DNA from 2 places in the Paenibacillus riograndensis SBR5 genome. Region 2 is predicted to be linked to the other one. Evidence: riboswitches for the same ligand, from Rfam matches in the RefSeq annotation. Region 2 holds a riboswitch; the other holds the start of a gene.
What was found. A riboswitch is a leader RNA that binds a small molecule or an ion and turns the genes downstream of it on or off. The one in region 2 is predicted to bind cyclic di-GMP.
Positions count from the first base shown of each region.

Region 1: linked by a shared signal. The riboswitch ahead of PRIO_RS11200 (FapA family protein) and the one ahead of PRIO_RS31850 (flagellar assembly protein A) in region 2 are both predicted to bind cyclic di-GMP.

Region 1 covers NZ_LN831776.1:2,769,942-2,777,385, forward strand. The annotation lists gene PRIO_RS11195 (hypothetical protein) at 1-59, shown strand, start outside; gene PRIO_RS11200 (FapA family protein) at 96-1,850, opposite strand; cyclic di-GMP riboswitch class I at 1,953-2,044, opposite strand; gene PRIO_RS11205 (TetR/AcrR family transcriptional regulator) at 2,296-2,877, shown strand; gene PRIO_RS11210 (GNAT family N-acetyltransferase) at 2,897-3,319, shown strand; gene PRIO_RS11215 (class I SAM-dependent methyltransferase) at 3,405-4,064, shown strand; gene PRIO_RS11220 (CapA family protein) at 4,164-5,192, shown strand; gene galA (beta-galactosidase GalA) at 5,414-7,444, shown strand, end outside.
Region 2 covers NZ_LN831776.1:7,545,564-7,553,007, forward strand. The annotation lists gene PRIO_RS34275 (FUSC family protein) at 1-559, shown strand, start outside; cyclic di-GMP riboswitch class I at 934-1,025, shown strand; gene PRIO_RS31850 (flagellar assembly protein A) at 1,130-3,016, shown strand; gene PRIO_RS31855 (flavin reductase family protein) at 3,117-3,719, opposite strand; gene PRIO_RS31860 (DMT family transporter) at 3,734-4,618, opposite strand; gene PRIO_RS31865 (LysR family transcriptional regulator) at 4,718-5,629, shown strand; gene PRIO_RS31870 (aldo/keto reductase) at 5,665-6,639, shown strand; gene PRIO_RS31875 (hypothetical protein) at 6,720-7,444, opposite strand, start outside.

The DNA of each region.
Region 1 (7,444 bases), 3.1 Mb from region 2:
ACCTGGTCATAATGATCTACAAGCCAGTCAACACTTTGTTTGAGTCTTGGTTTTATTAGGCTGCAGACACTTCCTCGTACCCGTTCTCCCTCCGCTCACTCCGCCCCTCCGCTGAGATTCTGCGGGGTGAAGATCATGTCCTCGACGGGCCCGGTGATCTCTTGGGAATGGCGGCCGACGGTTACTCTGCCTGCGTCCATTTTGCGGACACTGATTTTATGGCCGGCTTTTAGCAATGAATGGGCGCCTGATTCGCCGCTTACTATTGGTGCAGTCAGGTTCCCGCCGGCCTCCAGCTGTGATTCCCGGCAGACTGCCTCCGGCAGCAAGAAGGTGATGTCTGCCAGGGAAAGCAGATCGCTTTGCAGGGTCCCGTCCTTGCGAATGCAAATATCGCCGCTTGATTTGATGATGGTGTTATGGCACTCGGGGATGTCAACACAGACGTTGGCTTCCTCCATGCGGGCTACCCCGGTATACAGATCCTTCAGCAATTTCAATAACGACACCAGCAAGGCATCATTAAAGGCATCGATGAACTGGGCTGGCCGTAAGAAAATGTCCAGAATCCGCTGCAGCTGGCTGTTGTCTGGATGAGAGGTATATTTAATGCCGGCAACTATGGACTCCAGATCACGGGTCAGGACGGGAATCTTCTTATATTTAGTCTCCATGAGCAGCAGAATGACCTGCCCGAACTTTACCGTCTGCTGTCGGGACTGTAATTCATAGGTCAGCAGTCTGGAGGCTTCCCGCAAGAGGTTGACTTCTTCGATCAGCTTCTCGGAGAGGTGATAGAGACGGTTGTAGGTTACGCCGAAGGAGCCTGAATACAACTGGCTGTTGCCCACATTGCCCAGTATATAAATACTGCCTGTTGCTGTAATGGTAGAATTCTGGACATTGCCGCATACATACACATTCCCTAAGGACTCGATGATCGAGTTGTCTTCCACGTCCTGGTGTACAATTACATCGCCGGAGAAGACGATATTGCCTGTATGGCGGTTCACACAGCCCGGAACGGTATATGCGGTTGTGATATCGAAAGTTTTGACCTTTGTGCCGGTCACACGCGGCCGGCCTTCTGTAAGGGCTGTAATTTCATGGCTTGGCAGCAGCAGAGTGCCCTCTTTGGCTACAACTTTGATATCCCTGGGAGGTGCGGCGGGCAGAATACTGCCGTATACATCGTACCCGGGTACACCGTCGCGGGGAAGGTGCTTGCGGGCAATGACATCGCCTTTCCGGGCACAGGGAATCCGGAGTGGATCGGGGGAATCCGCAGCCTCTTCTAAGGGATTGAAAGGGTTTCCGGCAAGCCCGGAAAAAAACAAATCAAGCTTGGCGTCTTCGCCTGCAGCAGGCGGCCTGCCTTCCGCCACACAAATCGGCAGATGGGTCGGATGATTCAATTCTGCATAGATGGCGGGGATATTCAGGTTTTGCGAAATCGTTTTTTTCTCCAAATCGGCAATAATCTGTTCAATCCCGAGGGTGGACAGCAGAGCGGAAGAGTCCATTTCAGCCCTTACCGCGAGATGGCTCGACGCCGGGCTGTTCACCAGATTCCATTTATACTGTTCGACACGGTTCAGGGTAAGGAAGGCTTGGAGTTTATCGTCGGAGACGGTGATCTCATAGGGAGGCGGTTCTTGTATGGACCAGGTAACCCGGTCGGAGGATACAACGGGTACGGGACCAGCTACCGGCTGATGATTAAGCTCCAGCACAACAGGCGGGATAGCGGAAAGGATTGCCGGCTTGCCGCCGGGCAGCGGGGAGGTAATGTAGAACTGGTTGTTCTGGACAATAATAATGCCGTTTTTCTCGGTGGTGCGCTGTGGCATTGCGTTTGGCTCCTTTTTATATAATCAATGGGCATTTGGACATAAGAGTATCCCGGCAGCAGATACGGTACCCTAACGGATACCCGCACAGTTCAGCGTCTTCTTGGCAGCCTGGCAGCCATGGATGCGATGTTTGCATCTTTAGGCCCATTGCTTTGCGTCCTATCCTTTCAGATAGTTTGCCGTTATGAAATGGATCAATGATTAGCCGAATCAGGTATGTAACCCGACTGAAGCCGGCAAAGGAATCATAATTAAAAATTCAAATATATAAACTTTTGCAACCTTCATTTTAGTACTAAAGTCACTAATTTACAATATTTAATTATATATTTATATAGATTAAATGGCTACCGGCCAGCAGGTGTCTGTACGGTTGGATTGACAAATGCGGGGGAGCCATGTGATAATTCTTCCTGACGGTCGTCAGGGAGGCGGTAGAAAAATGACAGCCCACGCTATTTTGCAAGCCGCATTGTCCGAATTTGCCGAAAAAGGCTTTGAAGGAGCTTCATTGGCGGGGATTGCCCAGTTGGTAGGGATTAAAAAACAGTCCATTGCGACCTATTTTCCCAAAAAAGAGGATTTGTTTATAGCGGCCTTTCAGGAAATGGCCCGGCATTATATTGAATTTCTTGACCAGCTGTACAAGGAAATCCTTGGCACACCTGTAGAGGCCAGACTGCGTGAGATTGTATACCGGACCTATTATTATAGGGTGGAGTACCCGGTGCTGACCGCTTTTTATAAAAGGAGTGTCCAATTCCCGGCGCCTTTTTTTCAGGAGATGCTGGAGCAGCAGATTTCAATGATGGAGCAGCGCTCAGCGGCATTTTACCGGGCTGTTTTTGAGGAAGGCATGAACTCCGGGGAGATCCGGCGGCAGCATACGGAAAGTCTTCTCTCGGCTTATTATTGTTTACAGGATGGCATTGCCATGCAGATGTTTTTTTATAATCAGGAGGAATTCGGGCGGCGCCTGAAGGATATCTGGGAGATCTTCTGGGCAGGCATTAAGCAGATATAATGAAGGAGCGGGATCGAACATGCGGGTAGAGCGGGTGACCACCGAAGAACAATTGCAGGAGGCTTTCAGAATCAGGCGGGAAGTGTTTGTGGAGGAGCAGGGCGTGGCGCTGGCAGATGAATTTGATGATCATGAAAAAGACGCGGAGCATATATTGCTCTATCAGGAAGGGCTTCCTGTGGGAACGGCCAGACTAAGGAGTGTGGAAGGGTGGGCTAAGCTTGAACGGATTTGCCTGAGCGCTCCTTACCGCAAAAGCGGACTGGGGTCCGTTATAATCGATACGCTGGAAAAAATGGCGGTTGAACAGGGGCACCGGCAAGCCAAGCTGCATGGCCAGAAGCAGGCCGAGGGCTTTTATCAACGGCTGGGATATGTAACGAGTTCGCCGGTTTTCATGGAGGATGGCATTCCGCATGTGCTTATGGTCAAGCAACTGTAGATGATCACGGTGTAAGGTTTGGCATGAAACAGCGATTTTTGAATATACTCTCACTACCGAATTTCCTTTAAAAGGAGTCCTGGCCATGCCAACACATCCGTATGTTTCGCGTTTTTTTGTGAATGCCGATGCCCGCCGCGACAAGCTGATTTATGATTTGCCGGAATCCTGGTGGAGCCGGCCTTATGAATACGAATGGTGCACGAATTTTGTTTCCTCCCATGATGTGGTGCTGGATGCTGCCTGCGGAATCTCCCATCCGCTCAAGTTCTACCTTGCCGGTTACAGCGCGGAGGTTCATGCCTGCGATATCGATGCGCGGATTCTCTCCCGGGATGCGATTATTCAGGAGATTGCCAGCGACATCGGCGAGGAAGCGGCACGGCTGGTAGAAGCCAGGCGGACCACCCGCTTGCATCTGGCCCAGGCTAATCTGACCGCATTGCCTTATGAGAATGAAAGCTTTGATACAATATTCTGTATCTCGGTCCTGGAGCATTTGTCCCTGGAGGATTCCGTGCGGGCCGTAAAGGAATTTCACCGCACACTGAATGGGGAGGGGCTGCTTGTACTGACTTTTGATTACCCCACGGTTAATCTGCTGCGGATGAATGAAGTGCTGCTGCAGGCCGGATTTGAGTACTGGGGCGAGACGGATTTCAAGCTTCCTGCAGATGCTGTACGGACAGAGCAGTGGGGTGGACTGAGCTGTTTCCGGGCCGTGCTTAAAAAGGCGCCAATCTAGCAGAAATCAGAACCCCAGCAGCATACCAACCCTTAATTTGGATTTTTCCCTCTATTATAGTAGAATAATTGGCAGATTAAGAGAGAGGGGTCCAAGATTTTGCGCAGATTTGCAGTCATCACTTTAGTATTGTTTTTGCTGATTCCCGGGCAGGCAGCTTTCAGTCAGGGGGCTTCCCCGCAGGAGAAGATTAACCTTGCTTTTGCCGGAGATATTTTGCTGGATGGATTTGTCGGCGATCAGATCGCCAAGTATGGAGTCAACTTTCCTTTTGCGAAGGTAGCACCTGCCCTGAAAAAAGCAGATATAGCTTTTGCCAACCTGGAGACACCCGTATCGGTTAGAGGTGAGGCGGCAGAGAAAACCTTTGCTTTCCGTTCCAAACCGGCGGCACTGGCGGGGCTGAATGCTGCCGGGATCGATGGTGTGACCTTGGCCAATAATCATATTCTTGATTTTGGACAGGATGCCATGCTGGATACGCTGGTTCATCTGGATAAATACAAGATCGGCCATACCGGGGCGGGGAAAAACAGCAATGAAGCTTTCCGGCCCTATGTCCAAACGGTAAAAAACCAAAAAATCGCCATACTTGGGGTAAGCCGCGTGCTCTCCAGCCCGTCCTGGTATGCAGGAACAAACAGTCCGGGTGCAGCTTCGGCCTATACGCCTGAGCCCATGCTGGGGGCTATCAAGAAATCGGCCAAAGAAAACGATTATACCATCGTGTACATCCACTGGAACAATGAGTTTAAGGATTACCCTGAGCCATACGCCCGCAATCTGGCGAAGCAGATGATCGACAGCGGTGCGGATATCATTATCGGCGCGCACAGCCACTGCCTGATGGGGATCGAATATTACAAGCATAAGCCGATCTATTATTCACTGGGCAATTTTGTGTTCAACCGGTCCACACGCGGCGGCGACAAGACCATTCATTCTATGCTGGTGAACTTTGAGATCAGCAATAATAGGGTGAAGAGCCGGATTACGCCGGTCAAAATTACCGGCGGTCAGCCGAATTTTATGGGTGAGGCCTACAATAAAGATACTATTAAGCGGATGAACCAGCTCTCGTTCAATGCCGTGATCGCAGCGGACGGAGCCGTTAGCGAGAAGCTGTGAACTGCCCTTCCGGACAGAAGCCCTGAGCGGAACACCACTGAACCGGATAGAACGTCCAAGCCCAAGCCTGAGCGGTTAGCTGACAATCGCTTGGGCTTTTTTTGCTGTAATGTGGATCTCTCACATTCAGATTGTGCTATTCCATATTAGCATTTTGCTAACTATATTCTAATAATCTCATCTACAATGTGAATATAGTCTAGCAAGGAGGCGGTTGCAGGGTGAGTACGGCAGCAGGAAGAAGCAGAAGCCGGTTTGATGAGAATTGGAGTTTTTATAAAGGGGATATCCGTATTCCTCACGCTGTTAAGGCCGGAATGACAGGCGGGATTACCGACTGCGGCTCCCTGCAGGAGGGGGAGTGGCTGGATATCGCGTTTAACGATAAAGGCATGGGCCATCAGCAGCTGGAATGGAAGCCTGTAAGCCTGCCGCATGACTGGTGTGTGGAACAGCAGTATGTGCAGGATGCCTCACTCGGTTCAAGAGATGGCAGCCACGGCTATTTGCCGGGCGGAACCGGGTTTTACCGTAAAACCTTTGAGCTGCCCCCGGAAGCGGCAGACCGCAAGTGGACGGTCACCTTCGACGGGGCTTCGGGCCTGAGCACGGTCTGGGTTAACGGGCACCTCATCGGAGAACACCGGGGAGGGTATATCGGCTTCTCCTATGACCTGACCGATGTGCTCCGGTATGGGGCAGAGGGCCGGAATGTTATTTTGGTTAAGGTAGAGGCGCTGGAGAATGAAGGCTGGTGGTATGAAGGCTGCGGCATCTACCGCCATGTCTGGCTGGAGCAGACGGACCGCCTGCATGTGGCGGAATATGGAACGTATATCACAACACCTGAAGCAGAGAAGGAGCAGGCTCTGGTGCATATCAGCACCCGTATTTGCAATGAATACACGGAGAGCCGGGCGGTCTCGCTGCATACGGAAGTATACAACGCTGCCGGGGAGCAGGTCTGCGCTAAGGCGGAACAGGCATTTGCCGACTGGTACGGAGAAACGGAGCTGGAGCAGATGTTCAGGCTGGAGCACCCGGCCTTATGGTCCCCGGAGACTCCCCATCTCTATAAGGCCGTATCCATCCTGAAGGTAGAGGGTACAGAGGTGGACCGGTATGAGACTCCTTTTGGCATCCGCAGCATCCGCTTTGACCCGGAGGAGGGGTTTTTCCTGAACGGGGAACCGCTGCTGATCAAAGGCACCTGCAACCATCAGGATTTTGCCGGAGTGGGAGTGGCGCTGCCGGACAGCCTGATCGAATACAAGCTGCGGCTGCTGAAGGAGATGGGCTCCAATGCCTACCGCAGTGCGCATCATCCGCCCACCCCGGAACTGCTGGATCTTTGCGACCGGCTCGGGCTGCTCGTAATGGATGAGAACCGCAAGCTGGACAGCAGCCGCAGCGGATTGGACCAGCTGAAACGGATGCTTTTCCGGGATAGGAACCATCCCAGCGTCATCATCTGGAATCTGGAAAATGAGGAGGTTCTGGAAGGAACCGTGACCGGCAGACGCCTGCTGAAGACGCTTGCGGATACGGTGCGCCGGATCGATCCGACGCGCCCTGCATCGGCTGCAATGAATCATGGCTGGTATGAGAATGGATATAATGAGGTTGTAGATATTACAGGGTACAATTACGGACACCGGGATCATCTGGATATCCGGGACCATGAACAGCATCCCGGCCGCCTGATGATTGGAAGTGAATGCGCGAGCTACACAGCGACCCGGGGCATCTACGAGAACGACCCGGTGCGCGGCTACTGCTCGGAATACGGCACGAATATTCCTTCATGGGGCTGCACCCCGCAGCAGGCGTGGAGTGATGTTGTGAACAACCGGTTTCTTACAGGCGTCTTCATGTGGACCGGATTCGATTACCGGGGTGAGCCAACTCCCTATCTGTGGCCCTGTGTGAATTCGCATTTCGGGCTGATGGACACCTGCGGCTTCCCCAAGGACAGCTATTACTATATGCAGGCCGTTTGGAAAGACGAGCCGATAGTGCATTTATTGCCCCACTGGAATTGGCCAGGGTCGGAAGGCAAACCGGTTGAAGTGCGCGTGTTCGCTAATACCGAGACAGCGGAGCTGATACTGAACGGCAGCAGCCTGGGTGAACAGCAGGTGGACCGGACCGGATATTTGACATGGGAGGTTCATTATGAGCCGGGGGAATTGAAGGTCATCGGCCGGAACGGCGGCAAGGAGGCAGCTGTCAAAAAGGCGGTTACCGCAGGT
Region 2 (7,444 bases):
CGGCGGACGGGAAGCCATCCAGGCGGGAGACGCCCTGACACGCTCCGCTTCACTGCTGGCGAAGAGCGAGCTGCAGCAGAAGGAGCTGCATTATACCTTAACCCATTACCATTGCCGCAATGAGCTGCGCGGACTGACACAGACAACGGCCCATCTCAAAAAAATCCACTCGTATGTAAAAGAGATCCGTGCGGAAATCGCACTGCTGCCCGCACATTATGCCGCAGCCGACTGGATGGCGGAGGTGGTCACAGCCACCGCAGACTGTATCGCCCTTTACGGGACGAAGACATTGTCGGATGCCGAATGCCAGCGTTCGCTTCCCGAATCGCTGCGCCGGGCGCGCGATCTTCAACTGGCCTGGTTCTCCGAGCTGCAGGGGCAATGCTCCCTCACCTCCATCCGCGATCTCGGCGCGGTGTTCTCCCACCTGAACCGGGTGCTGGAAGAAATCGAGCAGGCCGACTATGTAGTGATGTCAGCCGCACCGCAAAAGGCTAAAGCCGGAGCCGCACACGCTGTACGCTTCATACAAAAGGGACTCTCCCACAAGCTTTAAGCTTGGGAGCGTCCTTTTTTTTTAATTTATCGCTCTCATCTCTCACACTATCAGTTAGCCCTCTGTTTCATGCCCCTTTACCCTGCTTCAAGCCCTACATACTGCCTGTCCAACCTTCCATATTCTCCTGTAAATCTGAAATTCAATAAGCGTAATTTAATTATAAATTCATTTTATTTACAAAAAATCAACAATTACCTACATTATTCAATATTTATAGTCAAAATCAATTATTCCAGTTGAAAATTCGCTACTTAAGTACTAGAATTAAGGTTGTTTGTAGAAGTTATTTTTGGACATCGTACCAGTATTGACCACTTTTTGTCGATTACAGTCGATTTAATTTGTCCCGTACTGAGTATATATCATTGATCTATTCCTAAAGGCAAACTGTCCGAAAGGGCAGGACGCAAAGCCATGGGCCTAAGAGCGCAATTGCTGCATTTATGGCCGCCAGGCTGCCAATAGAGACGCCATTTGGTCGGATATCCCGGGATATCGCATCACGGCTCCATGATGTTCTTTTCTGTACAGATACCATTGATTATACGAAAAAGTGAGGTTACGAGAATGCCGCAGCATACCATCGAACGTTCACGGTACGAGTTCATTGCTTCCATGCTTCTTGGGAAGACCGATCTCTTGAATCTTTACTCTGTGGATCCTCAGACGTTTGGCGGAACAGACGAAGCTAAGAATGGTGTCATCATTATCCAGAATAACGAAATCTTCATCACACCGCCTCTGTCCGGCGGCAAACCGGCTGTAATCTCCGCGATCCATCCTGTGGTGTTGAAGATTAACGGTCAAGTCATCACGGGTCCGACTCCAATTACCTCTGCAGATGACCTTACCTGGGAGATTTGCGAGAAACCGCAATACCAGATTACAGTATCCGATGATAAGCTCAAAGTATACTTTACCCTTTACCGCGCTGAAAGGTATGCCTGGAATCTCGTCAACAATCCGGCTTCAGCCTTTGTTACTGTCCGCGCGGAGATGAACCGGGAAATGCTGTTATCCACCCTCTCCATCGAACAGATTATGGCCGGATTTGATAAGAGCCCTATAGTCAGCAGTCTCAATATCCCTGCGCTTTACGAGGAGCTGAATAATCCTACCTACCTTCCCGTGTGTATTGCTGAAGGCAAGGCTCCTGTGCCAGGGACAAATGCGAGTCTGGAACTGCTGCTTCAGCAGAAAATAGAGAATCAATTCAAGTCGCTGGACGATTCCGCCCAGGAAACAGGCTGCCCGGAATTCTTCATGGTGCAGGAAGGCGAAGTGTTTGCGAAGAAGCTGCCCCCGGCAGAAGGCCTTCCCGGCTTTGATGTATATGGCGGTGTACTTCCGCCGCCGCCGCCGCAGGACCTCACCCTGTTCTCCTCCCCCTGCGCAGCGCTGCTTCCGGGCGGGGAGATCAAGGCCTGCCGCAAAGGCAGACCACGCATAACCGGAAGCGGAACCTTTGTAAAAACAATTGATTTCCCCCAAACGTTCCTCGTTCCGCCTAGTGACAGTGAAGCCGGAGGTACCCTGATGTTCCCCGGGGATGTTATCGCTGCTCATGATTTAAGCAGGAACACGGTTATTGAGGCTTTAGGCAATGTTTATATTTTTGGTGATGTGCGCAATTCCCGGATCGCTGCTACAGGCAGCATATTTATCAGCGGCAAGGTTGCAGACAGTGAGCTGTACGCCGGGGGATATGGGGCCGCACATAACCGCCTGTGCAGCTTCACCGAACTGGTGGCGAAGGAAGTAGCGGGACTGAGGGAAGCCGCCAGACACCTGGCCGAGACGGTCGAGTCAACGGTGCAGACAGTGAAATACGGGCTGGTCATCATGCTGCTGCTGGAGAGTAAATATGCTCATCTTCCCCGTATGATCCGTGATATGCAGGAACTGTTATCAGGCATGAGTACTGATTATCCTCAGGATACCAAAATCCTGAAGCATCTGATGGAGTTTTTTTTGAATCCCGGGCGGTTTACCGACCAGATTACCGATGCGGGTATAGGCTCTTTTCTGAGCCTGTTGAAGAACCTGGCCCAGAGCATCTGCCAGATGCAGGAGGAACGGGTCCGGATCGATATTGCCGGGTCACATGACAGTATTATCAAATCCGGCGGGGATGTCCATATTCATGGAGATGGAGTTTCCCGGAGCAAACTGCATTCGGCTGGCGATATTTATTTTGCGAAGAATAGCTCCATGTCTTCTGATTCCACCATGGAAGCAGCCGGAACGATTCATGCACGCAGCGTCGGCGGGGAATCCATTGGCAAATCGCTGCTCGTTGCAGGCCGGCAAATCATTGCACATACCATCAGTAATGCTTCTGTGACAATAGGCGGGTATTCCCTGGAAATTACTGACCCGATTGAAAATATCGCATTTACGGCCAAAAGCCTGCAACAGAAATTCAGGGGAACGGCATCCTCTTCAAGCGAATAATCAGCGGTACCCTACATATAGCCTTACCGGAAAAAGGTACACATACAGAAAGACCCTGCGGGGCCGAATGGCGGCATCCGGCAGGGTCTTTCCCGTGCTTTTAAGACTCATATTGCGGTCTTTCCATATCGAACGTCCGGCCAACCGCCGCATACGAAGCTCCCGCGAGACGGCTTACCGGCTTCAGCTTGGCCGCATCAATACGTCCGTTATGGATCAGCTCATCCTCTACATGGAAACACAGCACTTCTCCGATGATCATATCGCAGTGTCCCAGCTCGACATGACGCGTAAGCCGGCATTCCATGGCAATCCTGCATTCCTCTATACGCGGAACCCGGACCATTTGCCCGGGCACCGGCGTCAGTCCAGCCAATTCCAGCTCGCTGACGCCTTCCGGGGCGTTGATTGAGGTGTGGTTAATCGCAGCCACATTATCCTCGTCCACGATATGCACCACAAACTCCCCATTGCCCAAAATGTTGCTTGCAGTGTGCTTCATCTCTCCGGTTGCCTTGCGTAGACAGGAGAACATAATCATCGGCGGTTCATCATTCACAATATTAAAAAAACTGAACGGTGCGGCATTCACCACGCCTTGTTCATTGATTGAGGTTACAAAAGCAATCGGCCGGGGGATAATGCTTCCGATCAAAAGCTTGTAATTGTCATGCGCCGATTGTGCTGAAGCCGCGATATACATAAAAACACCTCCATCTAATGTGTAGGACGCCTAACGGCTTTTTTGAAATTAACCAAAACGATGCTGCCCACAATAAGCAGCAGGCCGACCACCAGATTAAGCGTGATCCGCTCATGCAGCAGCACCACACTTGAGCCGATAGAGATCAGCGGAATCAGAAAGGTGAAGGAACCAACCTTGCCGGCCTCCCCTTCCTTGATGAGACTGAAATACACCATCCAGCCCAGGGCAATCACGAACACCGAAATAAACAGCGTGTTCACGATAAAAGCCGCATTCCAGGTTATATCCGACCAGCTCTCGGTCGCCGAACCGGCTGCCAGCAGAACAAGGCCCCCGATCATGATCTGCATGGCGGTCATCCACAGCATATCCACCCGCGCCGCATTGCGTTTCGTATAGACGGTGGCAAAAGCCCAGCTGAGCGCACTGGCCAGAGCAAGCACAATGCCCGGAACAGAGATGCTCCCGGTAAAGCCGCCGATGCTGAGTGAGGCTACACCGAGAAATCCGAGCACGAGACCGGCCAGCTTCAGCCCATACATGCTCTCACCCAGCCAGAGCCAGGCGAAAATGCCAAGCAGCACCGGCTGCAGAAAGACAATGGCGGAGAACAGGCCGGAAGGCACATACTGCAGGCCAATGGTCTGGAAGCCATAATAGAAGACGATACTAAGAAAAGCCGACACCAGATACACCGGCCACAGCCGCCTGAACTGAAGCTCCTTCAGTTTCGGCAAGGCTGCTGCGATCAGAATTACACCGGCGATCACGGTGCGTATCCCAGCAAACAACAGCGGCGGAGCGTAATGTAAAGCGATTTTGGAAAGAGGCCAATTAATGCCCCAGACGATGACCAGAAAGATAAGCAAGGCTATGGTTTTTCTCTGCTGCTGCATTTATTTTTTCACCTCTTGTTCTATTTTCATACCAATGATACAGTAAAACTAGTTATAATTGAAATGAATTATTATTATAAGGGGCATACCAAAACTGTTATGAACAACACTCAGATCCGTTTGTTTGTCAGCATTGCCGAGAGCGGCAGCTTCACGAAAGCCGGACAGGATATGAATATGACCCAGCCTGCGGTCAGCCGGGCCATCTCCGCGCTGGAGGCGGAGCTTGCGGTGAAGCTGCTGCTGCGCGACCGGCGCAGCGGGCTGATGCTCACTGATATCGGCAAGCGTATCCTTGTTATTTTCCGGGAGATCCTGATCGGGTATGACAAAGTGGAGCAGGAAATTTCCGCCGAAAAGGGGCTGGAGAAGGGACTGATCCGCATCGGGGCGTTTCCGGTGGCTTCGGCGCATCTCGTCCCCAAGATTATCCGCTCCATCGCCTCAAGCTACCCAGAGATTGAGATCAGGCTGTACGAAGGGACTGTCGCCGAGGTGAAAGAATGGCTGGAAGCGCGGATCATTGACGTGGGGCTGATCATTCCTCCGGATGGAGACTTCGACTTCGTTCCGCTCTTCCGGGAAAAGCTGTATGCCGTGCTGCAGGACGACCACCCGCTCCGGCACAAGGCTGTCATTTGCGTGAAGGACCTGGAAGATGAGCCGATGCTGATCTGCAGATCCGGTTATGAACCGCCGGTAGTCGATTTATTTCAGAGAGGCGGCAGCAAGCTGAATGTGAAATATGAGGTCAGCAGCTATCTGACCGCCCTCAATATGGTCAAGGAAGGGCTGGCTGTGGGCGTAATGTCCCAGCTCTCGCTGCTGTCGCTTCCTCCCGGCGTGATCATCCGGGAGCTGGCTCCTGATGCCTACCGTGATATTCATCTGGCGGTGAACTCGCTTGCCGAGGCGTCGATTGCTGTCAGGCTGTTCATCGATACGGCCCTGCGGCTGACCGCCGGTCCGGATACCGCTGTACCGCCCGTAATTCAAGCCGGGCAAATGTAGCTGGGGGGATTGAACTATATAAGGAGGGAATTGATGTGAAATATAATCGTTTGGGCAGCAGCGGGCTGCAGGTGTCTGCGCTGGGCCTGGGAACCAACGCGTTCGGAAAGAGGGCCGATCAGCAGACCTCGATTGATATTGTCCATGCCGCGCTCGGCCAGGGAATCAACTTTATAGATACTGCCAATATCTACGCCGGCTCCGAGTCCGAGCGGATTATCGGGCTGGCACTTGAAGGCAGGCGGCAGGAAGCCGTTCTGGCTACCAAGGCAGGCCTGCCGGTGCACGGAGGGCCCGGAGGCAGCGGTTCATCCCGCCATCATCTGCTGCAGGAGCTGGAAGGGAGCCTGCGCCGCCTGAAGACAGATTATGTGGATCTTTATCAGATCCATACTTTTGATCCCTACACACCACTGGAAGAAACCCTGCGCACATTGGATGATATGGTATCCGCAGGCAAGGTCCGCTATATCGGCGCTTCCAATTATGCAGCCTGGGAGCTGATGAAGGCGCTGGGAATCAGCGAATTGCGCAATCTGGTCAAGTATGTCTCCATCCAGTGCAGCTATTCCCTGGCTGACCGGACACCCGAGACCCAGCTGCTCCCGCTCTGCCTGGACCAGGGAATCGGCATCATTCCCTATTTCCCGCTGGCCGGAGGCATCCTCACAGGCAAATACGGAGGCAGCGATGCCCCGCCCGCCGGCTCCAGAGCGCAGACGGACCCGAACTTCAGCCGCTTCCTGAGCAAGGACCGGATCGCCCTTGGCGATGCGGTGGGAGGCATCGCCGCTGAGCTGGCGGCCTCCCCCACCGCGCTGTCGCTGGCCTGGCTGATGCACCAGCCGGCCGTCTCCACCGTCATTGTCGGCGCTACGAAGCCCGCGCAGCTGCAAGAAAGCATCCAGAGCGCTGCGCTCGCTCTGGATACCGGCATCCTGCACCGGCTGGACGAAGCCAGCCGGGCCTTCCGGCACGGCGAGCCGTTCGCCTACTACCGGCTGCCGTAGACAGCACAGCCGCTGCCTTTGGTGAAGGGCAGCGGCTGATTGCTGTAACGTGAGCGCTTATGGCGAAGCCAATCGCTGCTTTATGACTTGGAGGCCGGGGAGGCCGGAGTATAAATCAGGCAGCGCAGTTTCTTCTCGGGATAACGAAGTTCTGCGGTGTAGGAGCTTCCGTCTTTCAGTTTAACCAACACTGCTACAACCCCGCGTTTGTCATATATGCTGTCTTTAATAATAGTAGTGCCGGCAATCTCACGGGTGTCGCCCTGTTTGTCCGCAACAATGGTGCGCGCGGCTTGGAGCCAGCTGGAATCCTGTCGGATCCGTCCGTTCATCTCTGCTGTGATCGGCGTTCTCTTATAAGCCATTTCCACAATAGTGGAATCGATGACGGTTCCGCTCAGGGAGTCAATGAACACATTATACATGAAATAAGGCTTTCCTTGAGCCTGGAGTGTGCCTACACGGTAAGGCTGGAAATGTACGAACCATACCCCCTTTTGCTCAGGACCCGATTTGTTATAGGACGCCTTGCCTTCCATCTTAGACAGATCCACATCGAACAGACGGGCCACACTCTCTCTTGCTTTGCCGAGGGCTTCAGCCTCACCGATGTCCTTCTGATCAGGCTGCGGTTTCACATAGTTCAGGCTCAACACATAGTTCAAGCGATAATTCCAATCAATGAACTGCAGCAGTTCCTCATCCGTAAGAGCACGCTTGGGGAATACAAGGGTAGCCTTGCTATCATCCAGATAAAACTCGTAATTCCCGGCTTTCATGGGCAGCTTCTGCTTGGGACGCAGGC